3 regions of the Duganella vulcania genome follow, and region 3 is predicted to be linked to each of the others. Evidence: predicted binding sites of a transcription regulator. Region 3 holds the regulator's gene; each other region holds the start of a gene.
The links. The regulator LexA, encoded in region 3, represses DNA repair genes until DNA is damaged. The targets are predictions, from matches to a motif close to ACTGTATNNNNATACAGT.
Positions count from the first base shown of each region.

Region 1: GTP90_RS11315 (error-prone DNA polymerase) is a predicted target of LexA. The motif match lies at 3,612-3,629, and genes of this name have one in related genera.
Region 2: GTP90_RS04650 (VRR-NUC domain-containing protein) is a predicted target of LexA. The motif match lies at 1,640-1,657, and genes of this name have one in related genera.

Region 1 covers NZ_WWCX01000014.1:36,066-41,356, reverse strand. Annotated here, with positions in the region: gene GTP90_RS11320 (PRC-barrel domain-containing protein) at 28-450, shown strand; gene GTP90_RS11315 (error-prone DNA polymerase) at 451-3,603, opposite strand; gene GTP90_RS11310 (TonB-dependent receptor plug domain-containing protein) at 3,802-5,291, shown strand, end outside.
Region 2 covers NZ_WWCX01000003.1:49,666-54,956, forward strand. Annotated here, with positions in the region: gene GTP90_RS04650 (VRR-NUC domain-containing protein) at 1-1,616, opposite strand, end outside; gene GTP90_RS04655 (phasin family protein) at 1,738-2,301, opposite strand; gene GTP90_RS04660 (hypothetical protein) at 2,370-2,573, opposite strand; gene GTP90_RS04665 (GGDEF domain-containing protein) at 2,577-3,698, opposite strand; gene GTP90_RS04670 (ATP-binding protein) at 3,832-5,291, opposite strand, start outside.
Region 3 covers NZ_WWCX01000055.1:25,655-30,945, forward strand. Annotated here, with positions in the region: gene rplI (50S ribosomal protein L9) at 73-525, opposite strand; gene rpsR (30S ribosomal protein S18) at 560-850, opposite strand; gene priB (primosomal replication protein N) at 866-1,171, opposite strand; gene rpsF (30S ribosomal protein S6) at 1,190-1,576, opposite strand; gene lexA (transcriptional repressor LexA) at 1,788-2,426, shown strand; gene GTP90_RS23595 (hypothetical protein) at 2,467-2,961, opposite strand; gene GTP90_RS23600 (cystathionine gamma-synthase family protein) at 3,019-4,263, opposite strand; gene purF (amidophosphoribosyltransferase) at 4,319-5,291, opposite strand, start outside.

The sequences.
Region 1 (5,291 bases), on a different contig from region 3:
GCCTCATTGATAATCTGGGAGGTCAAAATGAACTACGAAGAACTCGATGCCCTGGGCATGTATGTGGACCACGGCCACAAGGGCCCCGGCCCGGAACTGATGGGCGCCGACACGCTGATCGGCAACCACGTCCACAACCTGAAAAACGAGCACCTGGGCGAGATCAAGGAAATCATGCTCGACATGCGCACCGGCGGCATCGCCTACGCGGTGATGTCGTACGGCGGCGTGTTCACGCTGGGCGAAAAACTGTTCGCCGTGCCCTGGGAGGCGCTGGCGCTGGACACGATCAACAAGCGCTTCACGCTGAACCTGGACAAGGAGCGCATTGAAAACGCCCCGGGTTTCGATTCCGACCACTGGCCCGACATGGCCAACCAGACCTGGGCCAGCCAGATCCACACCTACTACGGCACCAGCGGCAACCGCGCCGCCGGCCTGCGGCGCTGATCAGCAGAAATCGCGGCTGACGGTCGGCAGCCGTCCCAGCAGGTGGGACATGTCGACCAGCCGCTTGGCGACCAGGTGGCGCACGATGCCCTCCTGCTGCCAGACGCCGTACACCCCCAGCAGCGGCGCGCCCAGCACCTCGCGCCGCTGCTGCTCGACCAGCGCCGGCCAGATGATGACGTTGACGCTGCCGGTCTCGTCCTCGATGGTGATGAACAGCACGCCCTTGGCCGTGCCCGGACGCTGGCGCACCGTGACCATGCCGCAGCCGCGCGCCAGCATGCCGTTGGTGTAGGTGTTGAGCGTGGAGGCCGGCATGAAGCGATGTTCCAGCAGCTTGGGCCGCAGCAGCGCCAGCGGATGGCGGCCCAGCGTCAGCCCGTGCGAGCGGTAGTCGCCCAGGATGTCCTCGCCCTCGGTCGGCGGTTTGAGCTCGGGCTGGTCCTCGACCGGCGTGGTGGGGCGCAGCAAATCCTTGTCCGGCATGGCGCCGACCGCCTGCCACAGCGCTTGCCGCCGGTTGCCGGCCAGCGCCTGCAGCGCGTTGCCGGCGGCCAGCACCTGCAGGTCGTGACGGTCGAGGTCGGCGCGCCGCGCCAGGTCGGCCACGCTGGCGAACGGCCGCAGCGCGCGCTCCCGCTCGATGCGCTGGGCCGCCTCCTCCCGCATGCCCTTCATCAACGACAAGCCCAGCCGCACGGCCGGCTGGTTGCGCTTGCCCACCCGCTCCTCCAGCGAGGTATCCCAGCCGCTGACGGTGACGTCGATCTCGCGCACCTGCACGCAGTGGCGTTTAGCGTCCTGCACCAGCTGCGACGGGCTGTAGAAACCCATCGGCTGGCTGTTGAGCAGCGCGCACAGGAAGGCGGCCGGCTCGTGGCATTTGAGCCAGGAACTGGCATAGGTCAGCAGCGCGAAGCTGGCGGCGTGCGATTCGGGGAAGCCGTATTCGCCGAAACCCTTGATCTGCTCGCAGATGGCGGCGGCGAAGGTTTCGTCGTAGCCGCGCTCGCGCATGCCGTCCATGATGCGTTGCTGGTATTTATCGACCCCGCCCTTGCGCTTCCACGCGGCCATGGCGCGCCGCAGCTGGTCGGCCTCCCCCTCGCTGAAGCCGGCGGCGATGACGGCGATCTGCATCACCTGCTCCTGGAAGATGGGCACGCCCAGTGTGCGCTTGAGCGCTTCATCCAGCCCCGGCGGAGAATCGATCAGCTTGGGGTTCATGCGCCGTTGCAGATACGGATGTACCATGCCGCCCTGGATCGGCCCCGGCCGCACCAGCGCGACCTCGATCACCAGATCATAGAATTCCTTGGGCCGCAGGCGCGGCAGCATGCTCATCTGCGCACGCGATTCGATCTGGAACACGCCGATGGTGTCTGCCTCGCACATCATGGCGTAGGTGGGCTTGTCTTCCTTGGGAATGTCCTGCATGCGAAACGGCGCGCCACGCTGTGCGCCCACCAGCGCCAGCGCGCGCCGCAACGCCGACAGCATGCCCAGCGCCAGCACGTCCACCTTCATCAAGCCCAGCTCTTCAAGATCGTCCTTGTCCCACTGGATCACGCAACGCCCTTCCATCGTGGCGGCCTCGATCGGCACCAGCCGCGATAGCTTCTCGTGCGAGATGACGAAGCCGCCCGGGTGCTGCGACAGATGGCGCGGGAAGCCCAGCAAGGCGATCGCCAGCGCGGCCCACTGCTGGGCCAGCTGCGATTCCGGGTCCAGCCCGCACTCGGCCAGCCGGCCCAGCAGGTCGTGGCGGCTGTCGAACCAGTGGTGCGCCTTGGCCACCTTCTCGACGATGGCCAGGTCCACGCCCAGCGCCTTGCCGCTGTCGCGCAGCGCGCTCTTGGGCCGGTAGCTGATGACGACGGCAGCCAGCGCGGCGCGGTCGGCGCCGTATTTTTTGTAGATGTACTGGATCACTTCCTCGCGCCGCTGGTGCTCGAAGTCGACGTCGATGTCGGGCGGCTCGTTGCGCTCCCGGGAAATGAAACGCCCGGTCAGCATGTTGCTGCGCTCGGGATCGACCTCGGTCACGCCGAGGCAGTAGCAGACCACCGAGTTGGCCGCAGATCCCCTGCCCTGGCACAGGATGTCCTGCGAGCGGGCGTAGCGGACGATATCGTAGACCGTCAGGAAGTACGGCTCGTATTTCAGCTCGCGGATCAGGTCCAGCTCCTTCTCGATTTGCCCGCGCACCTTGGCGGACACGCCGGCCGGGAAGCGTCCCTGCGCGCCGGCATAGACCTCCTGCCGCAGATAGCTGCCCGGCGTGTGGCCCGGCGGCACCAGCTCGTGCGGGTATTCGTAGCGCAGCTCGCTCAGGCTGAACTTGCATTGTTGAAGAACGTTCAGCGTTTCGGCCAGCGCCTGCGGCGGATACAGGTTGGCCAGCCGCAGCCGCGAGCGCAGGTGCTGTTCGGCGTTCTGCGCCAGCGCATAGCCGCACTCGGCCACCGGCTTACCGACGCGCACCGCGCACAGGGTATCGAGCAGCGGCTTGCGCGAGCGCACGTGCATGCACACGTGGCCCAGCGCCACCACCGGCATGCCGTGCTGCAGCGCCACCTCGTCGATGCTGAGGCGGTGCGCCTCGTCCAGCGCGCGCTGCAGCAGGTTCAGTCCCATCCAGCTACGGCCGGGAAACGTCACCTCCATCCACGCCGCCTGCGCGTGCAGGCGGTCGACGTCGTCCGGCTGGAAGGCCGGGTAATGCGGCAGCAGGATCATCAGGCAACCGGGCAAGCCCTTCAGGTGGGCGTAGGCCGGCGGCGGCGCGGCCAGGTCGGCCGGCGTCAGCAGGTAGCTGCCCTTGGCGACGCGGTTGCGCCCTATCGTGATGAGCTCGCAGAGATTGCCGTAACCCTCGCGGTCCTGCGCCAGCGCCAGCAGCGACAGCGCCTGGCTGCCGTCCGGGTTCTTCAGGTGGAAATGGCTGCCGATCACCAGCGGCAGGTTGGCATCCTTGGCCTGGGCGTGAGCGCGCACTACGCCGGCCAGTGAGCATTCGTCGGTGATGGCCAGGCCGGCGTAGCCCAGCTGAGCGGCGCGCGCGACCAATTCCTCGGCGCTGGACGCGCCTTGCAGGAAGGAGAAATTGGTCATGCAGAACAGCTCTGCATAGGCCGGCAAGATGGTGCTCATGGCGATGTACTGTGTTTTTATACAGTATAATACACCTGCGCGGCCATGTCGTCGCCCCTCTAAGTAGTACTACGCAGCGCATGGCGCCACGTGGCGCGGTAAAACAACACTCAATAAAGTTTGATCGAGAAATTGTCGAAAACGCCATGTCCTGATGAGCAATTTGACTAGAATCAAATTTTTCACGGGAGAGAAAACTTGTTCGCCACCACGCCACTTCGTAATGCCGTACTGCTTAGCCTGTACGGCGCAGCCGCCCTGAGCCTCGCACCCTCCGCCTTCGCACAGACCGCGCCGGAAGCCAAAGCCGACTCCGCCATCCAGTCGGTCAGCATCGTCGGGTCGCGCCGTGCGACCAGTTCCTCCACCGACACCGTGGTGCCGGTCGATATCATTCCGATGAGCAAGTCCACAGAACAAGGCGGCCAGTTCGACCTGGCGCAAACGCTGACTTATATCTCGCCATCGTTCAACTCGACCCGCCAGAGCGGCTCCGACGGCGCCGACCTGGTCGATTCGGCCGCGCTGCGCGGCCTCGGTTCCGACCAGACCCTGGTGCTGGTCAACGGCAAGCGCCGCCACACCACCGCGCTGGTCAACCTGTTCGGCGCGCGCAACCGCGGCAACACCGGCACCGACATGAACACCATTCCGCTGCTGGCGATCAAGGACGTGCAGGTGCTGCGCGACGGCGCCGCAGCCCAGTACGGCTCGGACGCCATCGCCGGCGTGATGGACATCGGCCTGAAGAAAAGCAAGGGCTGCGAAGCGGTCGCCGGCTTCAGCGAATACTCCAAGCGCGATGGCAAGAACTACATGACCTCGGCCTACTGCGGCTTCGGCATCGGCAACGGCGGCACGCTCGGCATCACCGGCGAGTACCTCGACCGCGGCCGCTCCAACCGCGCCGACGCCGACAATCCGCGCATCATCGGCGACAGCAAGACCAAGAACCAGACCATCTACCTGAACGGCGAACTGCCAACCGTCGGCACCGGCAAGCTGTACTTCACCGCCGGCGGCCAGACCCGCGACGCCTCCAGCGCCGCCTTCGCGCGCGGCGGCGTCGGCTCCGACGACATCCCGAGCCGCAACTCGGCCGCGATGTACCCGAACGGCTTCGTCCCGTTCATCAACGCCGACATCGACGACCGCTACGCCATCCTCGGCCACCGCAGCATGGTGGGCGACTGGAACATGGACGTGTCTCAGACCTACGGCTACAACAAGATGAAGTACAACATCAGCCATACGATCAACGCCTCGATCGCCAACAAGGACTTGCTGGCCGGCGGCAAGGGCATCAGCCCGGACCATTTCGACGCGGGCGGCTTCTCGTTCCAGCAACTGACCACCAACCTCGACCTGAACCACTACTACGACGGCCTGGTCGGTGACGGCCTGAACGTCGCCTTCGGCGGCGAGTACCGCAGCGAGAACTACAAGATCTTCGCCGGCGAACCGGGCTCGTACAACGACGTCGACGGCGTCGGCTTCGGCGGCAACGCCGGCAGCCAGGGCTTCCCCGGCTTCCAGCCAGGCGACCAGGTCAACGCCAAGCGCCACAGCACCGCCGCCTACCTCGACCTGGAAGCTGACCTGAGCAAAATGGTCAAGCTGCAGGGCGCGGTGCGCTACGAGAAGTTCAGCGACTTCGGCTCCACCGTCACCGGCAAGCTGGCCGGCAG
Region 2 (5,291 bases), on a different contig from region 3:
ACCGAGATCGGCATGTCGTGCGTGGCGCAGTAGTCGATCCAGCGCAGCTGGTTGTCCTGCAGGCGGTCGCCGGGGCCTTTCACCTCGATCATGTTGTAGCGGCGCTCGGCCGGCCAGAACTGGATCAGGTCCGGGAAGCCGCTGCGGTTGGCCTTGATGTCGGCCAGGATGCGTTCGAAGGCGCGCTTCAGGTGCAGCGCCGGGATGCAGTCCAGCGCCAGGTCGAGCAGCGCCGGGTCCAGCGCCTCCCAGTACAGGAAGGGCGACTGGATGCCGGCCTTGGCGGCGAAGTTGGCGCGTATCGTGGCGCGGTACTGGTCGCCGTCCAGCTGGGACAGCGCGGCGGCGAACTGCTGCGCGCGGCGGCGCTGGAAATCGGCGCTGTGCAGGTCGGCCGGGCCGCGATGGTAGGGATGGAAGAAGGCGCCGGGGATGGGGCTGAACACGGCGTCCCAGCACAGCAGGCCGAACAGCGAATTGATCAGTGCGTTCTCGACGTAGTAGACCGGGGCGTCGTCGCGCGTAAGATGGTCGCGCACGACGAACTCGACGTAGTTCGGCTCCGGTGGTGGAGGCAGGCTCAGGTCGATGCGCTGCGGTTGCGCGGGCGTTTGCGGCGGCGGCTTGGCGTGGCCCAGCTTGCGCGCCAGGCGTGGCGCCATGCGCAGCAGCTGCTGGCGCTCCGCTTCGCTTTCGGGCGCCAGCAATGCCGTTTGCAGCAGCTCGAAGGCGGCGCGCGGTTGTTCGTCTTTCTCCAGCACGCGCACGGCGCGCGCGCGGGCGCCGGGGTAGTCGCAGCCGGCGTACAGCTGGTGCGCGGCCGGCCAGTCGCCGAGCTTCTCGAGATGCTGGGCGATCTGGAAGGTGAGCTTGTCGCGGCGGCTGCGCAGCCATTCGTTATCGTCGGGGCAGGGCGGCAGGTCGCGGATCACGTCGGCCGGCGCCTCGCCATCGACGAAGCGCTCGTAGCAGCGGCGCAGCGCGAGGAAGTCGTCGATGTCGCGCCGGCTGCGGAAGCCGCGCGCGGCCGGCGAGAAGTCCACTTTTTCGTATTGGTAGATGCCCAGGTCGGACAGTACGAACTCGGTCCAGTCCTGGTGGTAGTTGCCGAAGAAGATGAGGCGCAGGCGGTCGCACAGTTCCTGCGTGAGGTTGCGGTAGCAGTGGTCGCCCGAGTCCTGGTACCAGTTGGAGTAGCGGTGCTCGCCCTCGTACTGCGCGCGCAGCGCCTCCAGTTGATCGGCCTTGCGCAGTTGACGCAGGTGGGGCGGCAATTGGAAGATCTTGCCGATCTCGGGCTTTTGCAGCAGCTCGAATAACTGTTCCAGGTCAAGTGCCGGGTCTTCCTCGATCAGGCCCAGGGCTGCCAGCGGACGGGCCGCCTCGTGCGTGCTGCCGATTTCCGCGTACACCAGTTTGCTGGCGCGGAACACCGTCCCCTTGCGCATCACCATGCGCACGAACAGCGCGCGCGACGCTTGCGGCAGCGTGGGGAAGGCGGTGATGAAGGCGCGCTCCTCGGCGTTGAGCAAATCGTCGTAGCGCGCGCCTATCCACGTCAGTACCTGATGGAAGTTGTCCAGGTAATAAAAGGGATTTTCCAGAACTTTGATCATTGCCGGGGATAGCTGCGCGATTAACTGTGTTTATGTACAGTATATCGCATTTGGCGGCGCACGCCCAGCAAAATAAAAAGCCAGGCGCGCGGGCCTGGCTGGCGGGAGGAGACTGGACAGCTTATTTTTTCGCGGCCTTGGCCGGTTTGACGGTGTTTTTCTCGACCAGTTCGCTGGCCTTGGCGATCTGCGCTTCGACTGCCTGCACGGCCTGCTTGGTGGCCGTGGTGACTTGTTCGTAACCGTTGAAGGCGTTGTCGATCGCGGTCTTGACGATCTGCACGGCGTTTTCCGAGCCGGGACGCACGTTCTTGGTGACGTCGTAGATCAGCGCGCTGAGCGTGCTTTTGGCTTCGGTCATGTGGGCGTCGGCGGCGCGGGTGAATTCTTCGCGGATCTCGGCGATGATCGTGCCCAGCTGCTGGTTGTAGGCGGCGGCCCCGGCCATGCCGGGCTGGACCTTGGCGGCGGCCAGCGACATCGCGGCTTTCGGGTCGGTGGCCTGGCTGATTTCCTTGCCGGCGGCGAGGCCGTCTTCCAGCTGGGTCTTGGCGGTGGCCATGTTCAGGGCGACGACTTGCTCGACGCCTTGGACGGCTTTGCTGGTCAGGGTGTTGAAGGTCTCGAGCTGAAATTCAAACAGTGCTTTGGTGGCGTTGGCAAATTGTTCGGGATTCGTAAACATACAGTCTCCTCAAGATGATGAAATGTAGCCAGTACTGCCCTGGGGTTCCCCCTGTGAGTGCTGGTCCATTATTTAGCAAGAACCAACTTTTCGCAACGGCTATCTTTATAGGGGCCAGAGTCCTTGACCCAGCCCGGCCCCAGCGGCGTCTGCGAGCAGCTGAGGTAGTTGTCGATCTTGCTGCGCCATTTGTACCAGGGCGCCGGGCCTGCGTTGAGGCTGGTGCAGCAGAGGGCCAGCAGAATGGCCACGCTTCGTTTGATGTGGATCATGTCTTAAGTCAGTTGTCGGGTGCAGACGCGGTTGCGGCCGCCATTCTTGGCAGCGTACAGCAATTCGTCGGCGGCGGCGATCATGTTGAGGTGGGCGTCGTGCGCCGAGGTGGCGAAATCGATGCTGGCCACGCCGAAGCTGGCCGTGATGGCGATCTGCCGTCCTTCGTGCTCGACCGGCGTGTCGGCCAGCGCGTGCCGCAGCCGCTCGGCCAGCAGCGCGCCGCCGGCCAGGTCGGTCTCCGGCAGGATCAGCAGGAATTCCTCGCCGCCGTAGCGCACCACGCTGTCGACGCCGTCGCGCGTCATCGATTGCAATAGCGCGCCGAAGCGCTGCAGCACGGCGTCGCCGCCGTTGTGGCCGTAGGTGTCGTTGACCACCTTGAAGTGGTCCAGGTCGCTCATGATGACCGTCAGGCACAGCCGGTAGCGCTGGGCGCGGGCGATTTCCGTTTCCAGCAGTTGCTCGTGCAGGTGGCGCCGGTTGTAGCAGCCGGTCAGCGGGTCGCGCACGGACAGGTTCTTCAGCACCATCTGGGCCTTGTACTCGTCGCGCAGCAGCTGCTGGTAGCGGCGCGCCGCCACGTAGCCGAACAGGTTGGTCAGCGTCAGCAGCGCGGCCATGGTGCCCAGCTCGACCCGCCGCAGGTCGCCCAGCTGGATGGCCAGCATGATGAAGCCCAGCGTGGCCGGTGCGGCGATCGCGGCCGCGTACAGCAGGCGGTTCGGAATGTAGATGTAGATCACGGTGACCACGATGGACATCGAGATCGCATGCAGCGCAAACTCGGCGGGGCGCAGCGCGGCGATCAGCAGGAAGCCGGCCGCGCCGGCTATTTCCACCACGCTGGCCACGCCGCGCGTGACGGGAATCGAGCCGGGCCGGCGCCGCAGCACGATCAGGCTGCCCAAGGCCACGCCGGCCACGGCCAGGCGCGCGCCGATCAGCATCGCCGTGCGCACGCTGTAGCCCAGCCATGCTATGTCGGAGGCGGCGAAGCACAGGTAAAACAGGGAGCAGAAGACAAAGGTCACGCGCAGCTGCGCCTGCGTCATGGCCAGGTGGTGGCGCAGGAACGCCCGCTCGGCCGCGGCGTCGCGAAATTCGCAGCGCAGGCTTGCCATGTCCATCTTCTCTGTCTGGGCAGGATGTGGGTGCACTGATGGTCTCCCCGCTGACTGCCGGCTGGTTGCCGGTCTTGCCGCAACCTATTATACGACCGCAATAATTGCGAGAAAGAAAATTATTGGGGCCGCCTCAGCACGGCGCGACGCGCGGCAGCCGCAGGGTGACCGTGGTGCCGGCCTCCGGCGTGCTGATGGTCTCGATGCGTCCGCCCAGCACGCCGGTGACGATGTTGTGCGTGATGTACAGGCCCAGGCCGGAACCGCCGGCGCCGAGCCGGGTGGTGAAGAAGGGATCGTAGATGCGCGCCAGGTTGGCGGCCGGGATGCCGACGCCGTTGTCGCCGACCGAGACGGCGATCTCGCCGTTGCCGATGTCCTGGGCGCGGATCGTGATGGTGCCCTGCGTGCGGCCCTCGAAAGCGTGCGCGATGCAATTGTCGATCAGGTTTTCCAGCGCCTGGCCCAGCGGGCCGGGATAGCTGTCGAGCTCGAGCCAGTGTTCGATCTCCTCCACCAGTTCCAGTCCGTGCTGCTTGACCTCGGCCTGCCTGGCCTGCAGCAGCTGCGCCACCAGGTCGCCCAGCACGAAGCGGCTGCGCTGCGAGCTGGTGTTGTCGACCGCGGTGCGGCGGAAGCTGTCCACCAGCGCGGCCGCGCGTTTCAGGTTGCGCAGCACGACGTCGTCGGCGTCGGCGGCCTGTTGCAGATATTCGGCCAGCACCGAGCGCCGCAGGCCGCCGTCCAGGTCGCGCCGCAGCGCCTCCGTGCGTTCGCTCATGCTGCCGGCCATGGTCAGGCAGTTGCCGATCGGCGTGTTGAGCTCGTGGGCCACGCCGGCCACCAGCGCGCCCAGCGCGGCCAGCTTGTCGCGCCGCACCAGCTCTTCCTGCGTCATGCTGAGGTTCTCCAGCGCGGTCGACAGTTCCTCGTTGGCGTGCTCGGCATCCTCCTTGGCGCGCTGCAGTTCGGCGGTGCGGGCCTGCACCAGCTCTTCCAGGTGCTCGCGGTGGCGCAGCAGTTCGGCCTCGCGCCGGGTGCTGGCGATGGCGATGCCGGCCAGGTGGGTGGCGGCCTTGATCAGCTGGCGGTCCTCGTTGGTCGGGCTGCGCGGTTCGCGGTAGTACATGGCGAAGCTGCCCAGCACGGTGCCGGGATCGAGCAGGATCGGCATGGCCCAGCAGGCGCGCAGGCCGTATTGCACGGCCGTCTCCTTGTAGGGCGCCCACAGCGGATCGTTGAGGATGTCGCTGACCACCACGGTCTCCTTGCGGTGCACGGCGGTCCCGCAGGAGCCGGCGACCGGGCCCGACGGCAGGCCGTCGACGGTTGCCAGGTACGCGGCCGGCAGGCTGGGGGCGGCGGCCACCTGCAGCGTGACGCCGTCCGGCGCCACCAGCATCACCGAGCACAGCACCGGGGGCGCCTGGGCTTCGATCAGGCGCGCCAGCTGCTCCAGCGTGTCCTTCAGCGGCGCGCCGCGCGCGATCATTTCCAGCACCAGGTTCTTGCCGTCGCGGAGTTCCTCGGCCCGCTTGCGGCTGCTGACGTCGACGATGCGTACATGCATCACCCGGTGCTCGGGCGTGTTCA
Region 3 (5,291 bases):
AAAAAAGCCGGGCAAGCCCGGCTTTTTCAATGGTGTTGCAACACTGATCAGACGTTTCCGCCTGAAAAAGTATTAGGCAGCTTCGCCCACGACAGCAACGGTCACTTCCACCACCACGTCGGTGTGCAGAGCAACGCTTACTGGGTGCTCGCCAACGGTCTTCAGAGGACCGGTAGGCATGCGCACGGCAGCTTTTTCAACAGCGAAACCAGCTTTGCTCAGGGCTTCAGCGATGTCGAAGTTGGTCACGGAACCGAACAGACGGCCGTCTACACCAGCTTTTTGCGAAACGTTCACGGTCATGCCGTTCAGTTTCTCGCCTTGGGCTTGAGCGGCAGCCAGTTTCTCGGCAGCGGCTTTTTCCAGTTCAGCGCGCTTGACTTCGAATTCAGCAACGGCGGACGCGGTAGCGCGGCGAGCCATTTTTTGCGGAATCAGGAAGTTACGTGCGTAACCGTCTTTGACTTTAACGACTTCACCCAGGTTGCCCAGGTTGACGACTTTTTCTAACAGAATGATTTGCATAGTTCTTCTCCAGGATCTTATCTAGACGACGCAATTAAGCGTGGTGCAGATCGGTGTAAGGCAGCAGCGCGAGGTAGCGAGCGCGCTTGATTGCGGTGTCAACTTGACGCTGGTAGTGCGCCTTGGTACCGGTCAGACGTGCTGGCATGATTTTGCCGTTTTCCTGGACGAAGTCTTTCAGGGTGTCGACGTCTTTGTAGTCAACTTGTTCTACGTTTGCTGCGGTGAAGCGGCAGAACTTCTTGCGCTTGAACAGTGGGTTTTGTTGCTTGCGCTTTTCTTTCAGCTTGAGCTTGTTTTTGTCGAACTTTTTACCGAATGCCATTTTAGGCTCCTGTATCTAAATTGAGCTGTCTGGGACAGCACTAAAATCAATGATGTGAAACACCAGGCTTTTGCTATTGCGATTCTTCTTGTTCAGGAAACCGGTGAACTGATACATGCCTGCCAGTGGCGCCTGACTGAAGCGGCCTGAAATCTCGCCAGCGGCAACCGCGGCAACTTCAAACTCGCTCAATCGGGCGATGCCTGCCTCGACCTGCTGCGACCGGTGCTGGAGTACAGCGTTCACGATCGGCATGCCGGCCGGGGTGTAGCGCAAGGCGTCCCGTTCGGCGATCAAGGCAATCAACTGGAGCTGATTCAGCTCGGTTCCCGGTAACAATTAGGCCGCAGGAGCAGCAGCGGCTGCTGGAGCTTCGGTGCGATGCGATTTCGCTGCATCTTCACGTTGTACCGACTTCATCATCGGCGAAGGAGCGGTTTCCGCTTTCTTCATCTTGACGGTCAGGTGACGCAGCACGGCATCATTGAATTTGAAGGCGGTTTCCAGCTCGACCAGGGTCTCGTTGTCGCATTCGATGTTCAGGCAGATGTAGTGTGCTTTAGCCAGTTTCTGGATCGAGTAAGCCATCTGACGACGGCCCCAATCTTCAACACGGTGCACGGCGCCGCCGCGGGTCGTTACGGTGGTTTTGTAACGCTCGATCATGGCGGGCACTTGCTCGCTCTGGTCCGGGTGGACGATAAATACTATTTCATAGTGACGCATGCAAACTCCCTTAAGGACTGTGAATATAGCCCACCCTGGCGTCAAGACAGGTGTGGGAAGAGGTAAGCCCGCGACTATATCAGCTTTCCCTGCAAAAGACAATCTGCCCGCCACATGAATTTATTTCGCTCAAAGCAACAAATTCCCTTGCTTTTCGCTTCACACTGTACAAAAATACAGACTGTCTATATACACAGGCCTAAAGCACTCTATGATCAAGCTCACCGCAAGACAGGAACAAATTCTCAATCTGATCAAGGATGCCATCGAGAACACCGGCTTCCCGCCGACCCGTGCCGAGATCGCCAATGAACTGGGCTTCAAGTCCGCCAACGCGGCCGAGGAGCATTTGCAGGCGCTGGCGCGCAAGGGCGCGATCGAGATCGCCGCCGGCACCTCGCGCGGCATCCGCCTGCTGGGCGTGCATGCCGAACCGGCCACGCCCAAGGTGCCGGTGTCGCTGATGATGTCGCTGCCGCTGATCGGCCGCGTGGCCGCCGGCTCGCCCATCCTGGCGCAGGAAAACCTGGAGACCAGCTACAGCGTCGATCCGGCCATGTTCTCTTCCAAGCCGGACTACCTGCTGAAGGTGCGCGGCGAGTCGATGCGCGACGCCGGCATCATGGACGGCGACCTGCTGGCGGTCAAGAAGGTGGACAGCGCCAAGAACGGCCAGATCGTCGTGGCCCGCATCGGCAACGATGTCACGGTCAAGCGCTACCGCAAGACCGGCTCCACCGTCGAGCTGCTGCCGGAAAACCCGGACTTCAAGATCATCAAGGTCGATCCCGAAGCCGACGAGTTCGCGCTGGAAGGCCTGGCGGTCGGCCTGATGCGCAGCTGGCACTAAAGACCACGCAAACATCGGCCTCGGGTTACGCATCAGGCGCCTAGCGCTTGCCCGCTGTCTCCGGCTGATGCGACAGGTCGCGCGCGCTCAGGGCAAGGTCGCCTTGACGGCCTTCCCACGCGCTCTGCGCCAGGGCGACAGCGTCGGCCTGGCGCTTGGCCTCGTCCGCCACTTGCACGAACACCTGGCTCATCAAGGCCTGGGCGGCGCCCATCTCATCGTCCGTCATCAGGTCGGCCAGGTCGGCGGGGATGCTCTTGCCGACCGGGAGCGCGGCGTTGTAGTTGGCCAGGAATTGATCGTAACAGTCGTGCCAGGCGGCCAGCGCCTGCGTGAGCGCCGGCCCGCCCGCCGTGGCCGGGCGCATCGGGATGTTGGGCTGCTTGCAATTGAAACGGGCCAGCGCAATGTCGGCGCCGTCGTAGCGGCTGGTGTAGTACTCGATCTCGGCTTGCCGCGCCAGGCGGCTGGCCTGGTCGCCGGCGAAGGCGCTACTCGACAGCACGGTCAATGCCAGAACCCATGCTGCCCTCATATCGCCTCCGCGCTTAGCAAAATTGAAAGCCTAGGTTATCACAGCTTGAGGCTGCGCTCAGCAAGCTTCCAGTGCGCAGGTGAAATCGTCCAGCAGATCGTCGGTGTCCTCGATGCCGACCGACACCCGTATCAGCGACTCGGCGATGCCCATCGAGGCGCGGCGCTCGGCGCCCATCTCGTAGAAAATCGTGTGCGCCACCGGGATGATCAGCGTGCGCGTGTCGCCCAGGTTGGAGGCCGGAATCGCCAGCTTCAGGCGATTGAGGAAATCGAAGCAGTCGATGCCGTCCTTCAGTTCAAAGCTCAACAGCGAACCAAAACTGCGGAACAGCTCGCTGGAGATCGCGTGCTGCGGGTGCGACGCCAGCCCAGGATAATAGACAGCGGCCACGCGCTCGTCGCTTTCCAGCAGGCGGGCCAAGGCCAGCGCGTTCGCGCTGGTGCGTTCCATGCGCAGCGCCAGCGTCTCGGCGCCGACAGCGATGTGGTGCGCCGCTTCCGGCGCCAGCGAGGCGCCGAAGTCGCGCAGGCCCTTGGCGCGGATCTGCGCCAGCCCCCATTGCAGCGGCGCGGCTTTCTTGTAGTTCTCGTAGATGTTGGCGAACCGGGTCCAGTCGTAGACGCCGGTGTCGGTCAGGCTGCCGCCCAGCGCGTTGCCGTGGCCGCCGATCGACTTGGTCAGCGCGTTGACCACCAGCCCGGCGCCCACCGCTTTCGGGCGGAACAGGTAAGGCGTGGTCATCGTGTTGTCGACGATGTAGAGGATGCCGCGCTCCTTGCACAGCTCGCCGATGCGCTTCAGGTCCGCCACTTGCGTGCGCGGATTGGCAATGGTTTCGACGAACACCACGCGGGTCTGCTCGGTGATGGCGGCGGCCACGTTGGCGACATCGGTGGCGTCGACGAAGGACACGCCCACGCCCTGCGCCATGGTGGTCTGCCACAGGCTGTTGGTGTTACCGAACAAGAACGACGACGACACCACATGGTCGCCCGCGCGCAGCAGCGACTGGAACACGGCGCCGATCGCGCCCATGCCGGTGGCGAAGCAGATCGTGCCGACGCCCTGCTCCATCTTGGTGACCTTGTCTTCCAGCGCGGAGATGGTCGGGTTGCCCTGGCGGCCGTAGCGGAAGCCCGGCTCCTTGCCCTGGAACACAGACGCCAGCTGGCGCGCGTCGCCGTAACCGAAGGCGACCGAGGTGTGGATGGGCTTGTGCAGCGAACCGTGCTCGATGCCTTTCTGGCGATCGTTGTGCAGGATGGTGGTGGTGAAGCCGTAATTCTTCTTGTCGTTCATATTCGCGTATTCAAAAAAAAAGCCCGGTGCGGCGTGAACCGCACCGGGCGCGACATCAGCCTTCGGCGGTCGCGAGATTCAGGTTCAGTTGCGAGCGGCCCGCATCCTCGGGGGCGGAGGCCTTCGGATGGTGGCGCGCGTATTCCAGCTTGTCCAGGTAGTCCTTGGAGATGTCGCCGGTGACGTACACGCCGTCAAAGCACGACGCCTCGAAGTTCTTCAACGCCGGATTGACGTCGGAGATGGCGCGCTTCAGCGCGTCGATGTCCTGGTAGACCAGGTGATCGGCGGTGATTTCGCGGCATACTTCCTCGGTGCTGCGGCCGTAGGCGATCAGCTCGTCGCGGGTAGGCATGTCGATGCCGTACACGTTAGGGAAGATCACCGGTGGCGCCGCCGAAGCGAAGATCACTTTCTTGGCGCCGGCTTCGCGCGCCATCTGCACGATCTCGCGGCTGGTGGTGCCGCGCACGATGGAGTCATCCACCAGCAGCACGACCTTGTCCTTGAACTCGGAAGCGATGGCGTTGAGCTTCTGGCGCACGGACTTCTTGCGCGCGGCCTGGCCCGGCATGATGAAGGTACGGCCGATGTAGCGGTTCTTGATGAAGCCTTCGCGGTATTCCACGTTCAGCGCCAGCGCCAGCTGGATCGCGGCCGGACGCGACGAGTCCGGAATCGGCATGACGACGTCGATCGCGCCATCCTTGAATTCGCGCTTGATCTTCTCGGCCAGGTACTCGCCCATCTTCAGGCGGGTGGCGTACACGGAAGCGCCGTCGATCACGGAATCCGGACGGGCCAGGTAGACGAACTCGAACACGCAAGGATTGAGCGAGGGATTGTCGGCGCACTGGCGCGAATGCAGTTGCTTGTCGGCGTCGATGAAGACGGCCTCGCCCGGCGCGATGTCGCGCACGAAGCGGAAGCCCATGCCTTCCAGCGCCACGGACTCGGAAGCGATCAGGTACTCGGTGCCCTGCTCGCTCTCGTTGATGCCCAGGCACAGCGGACGGATGCCGAACGGA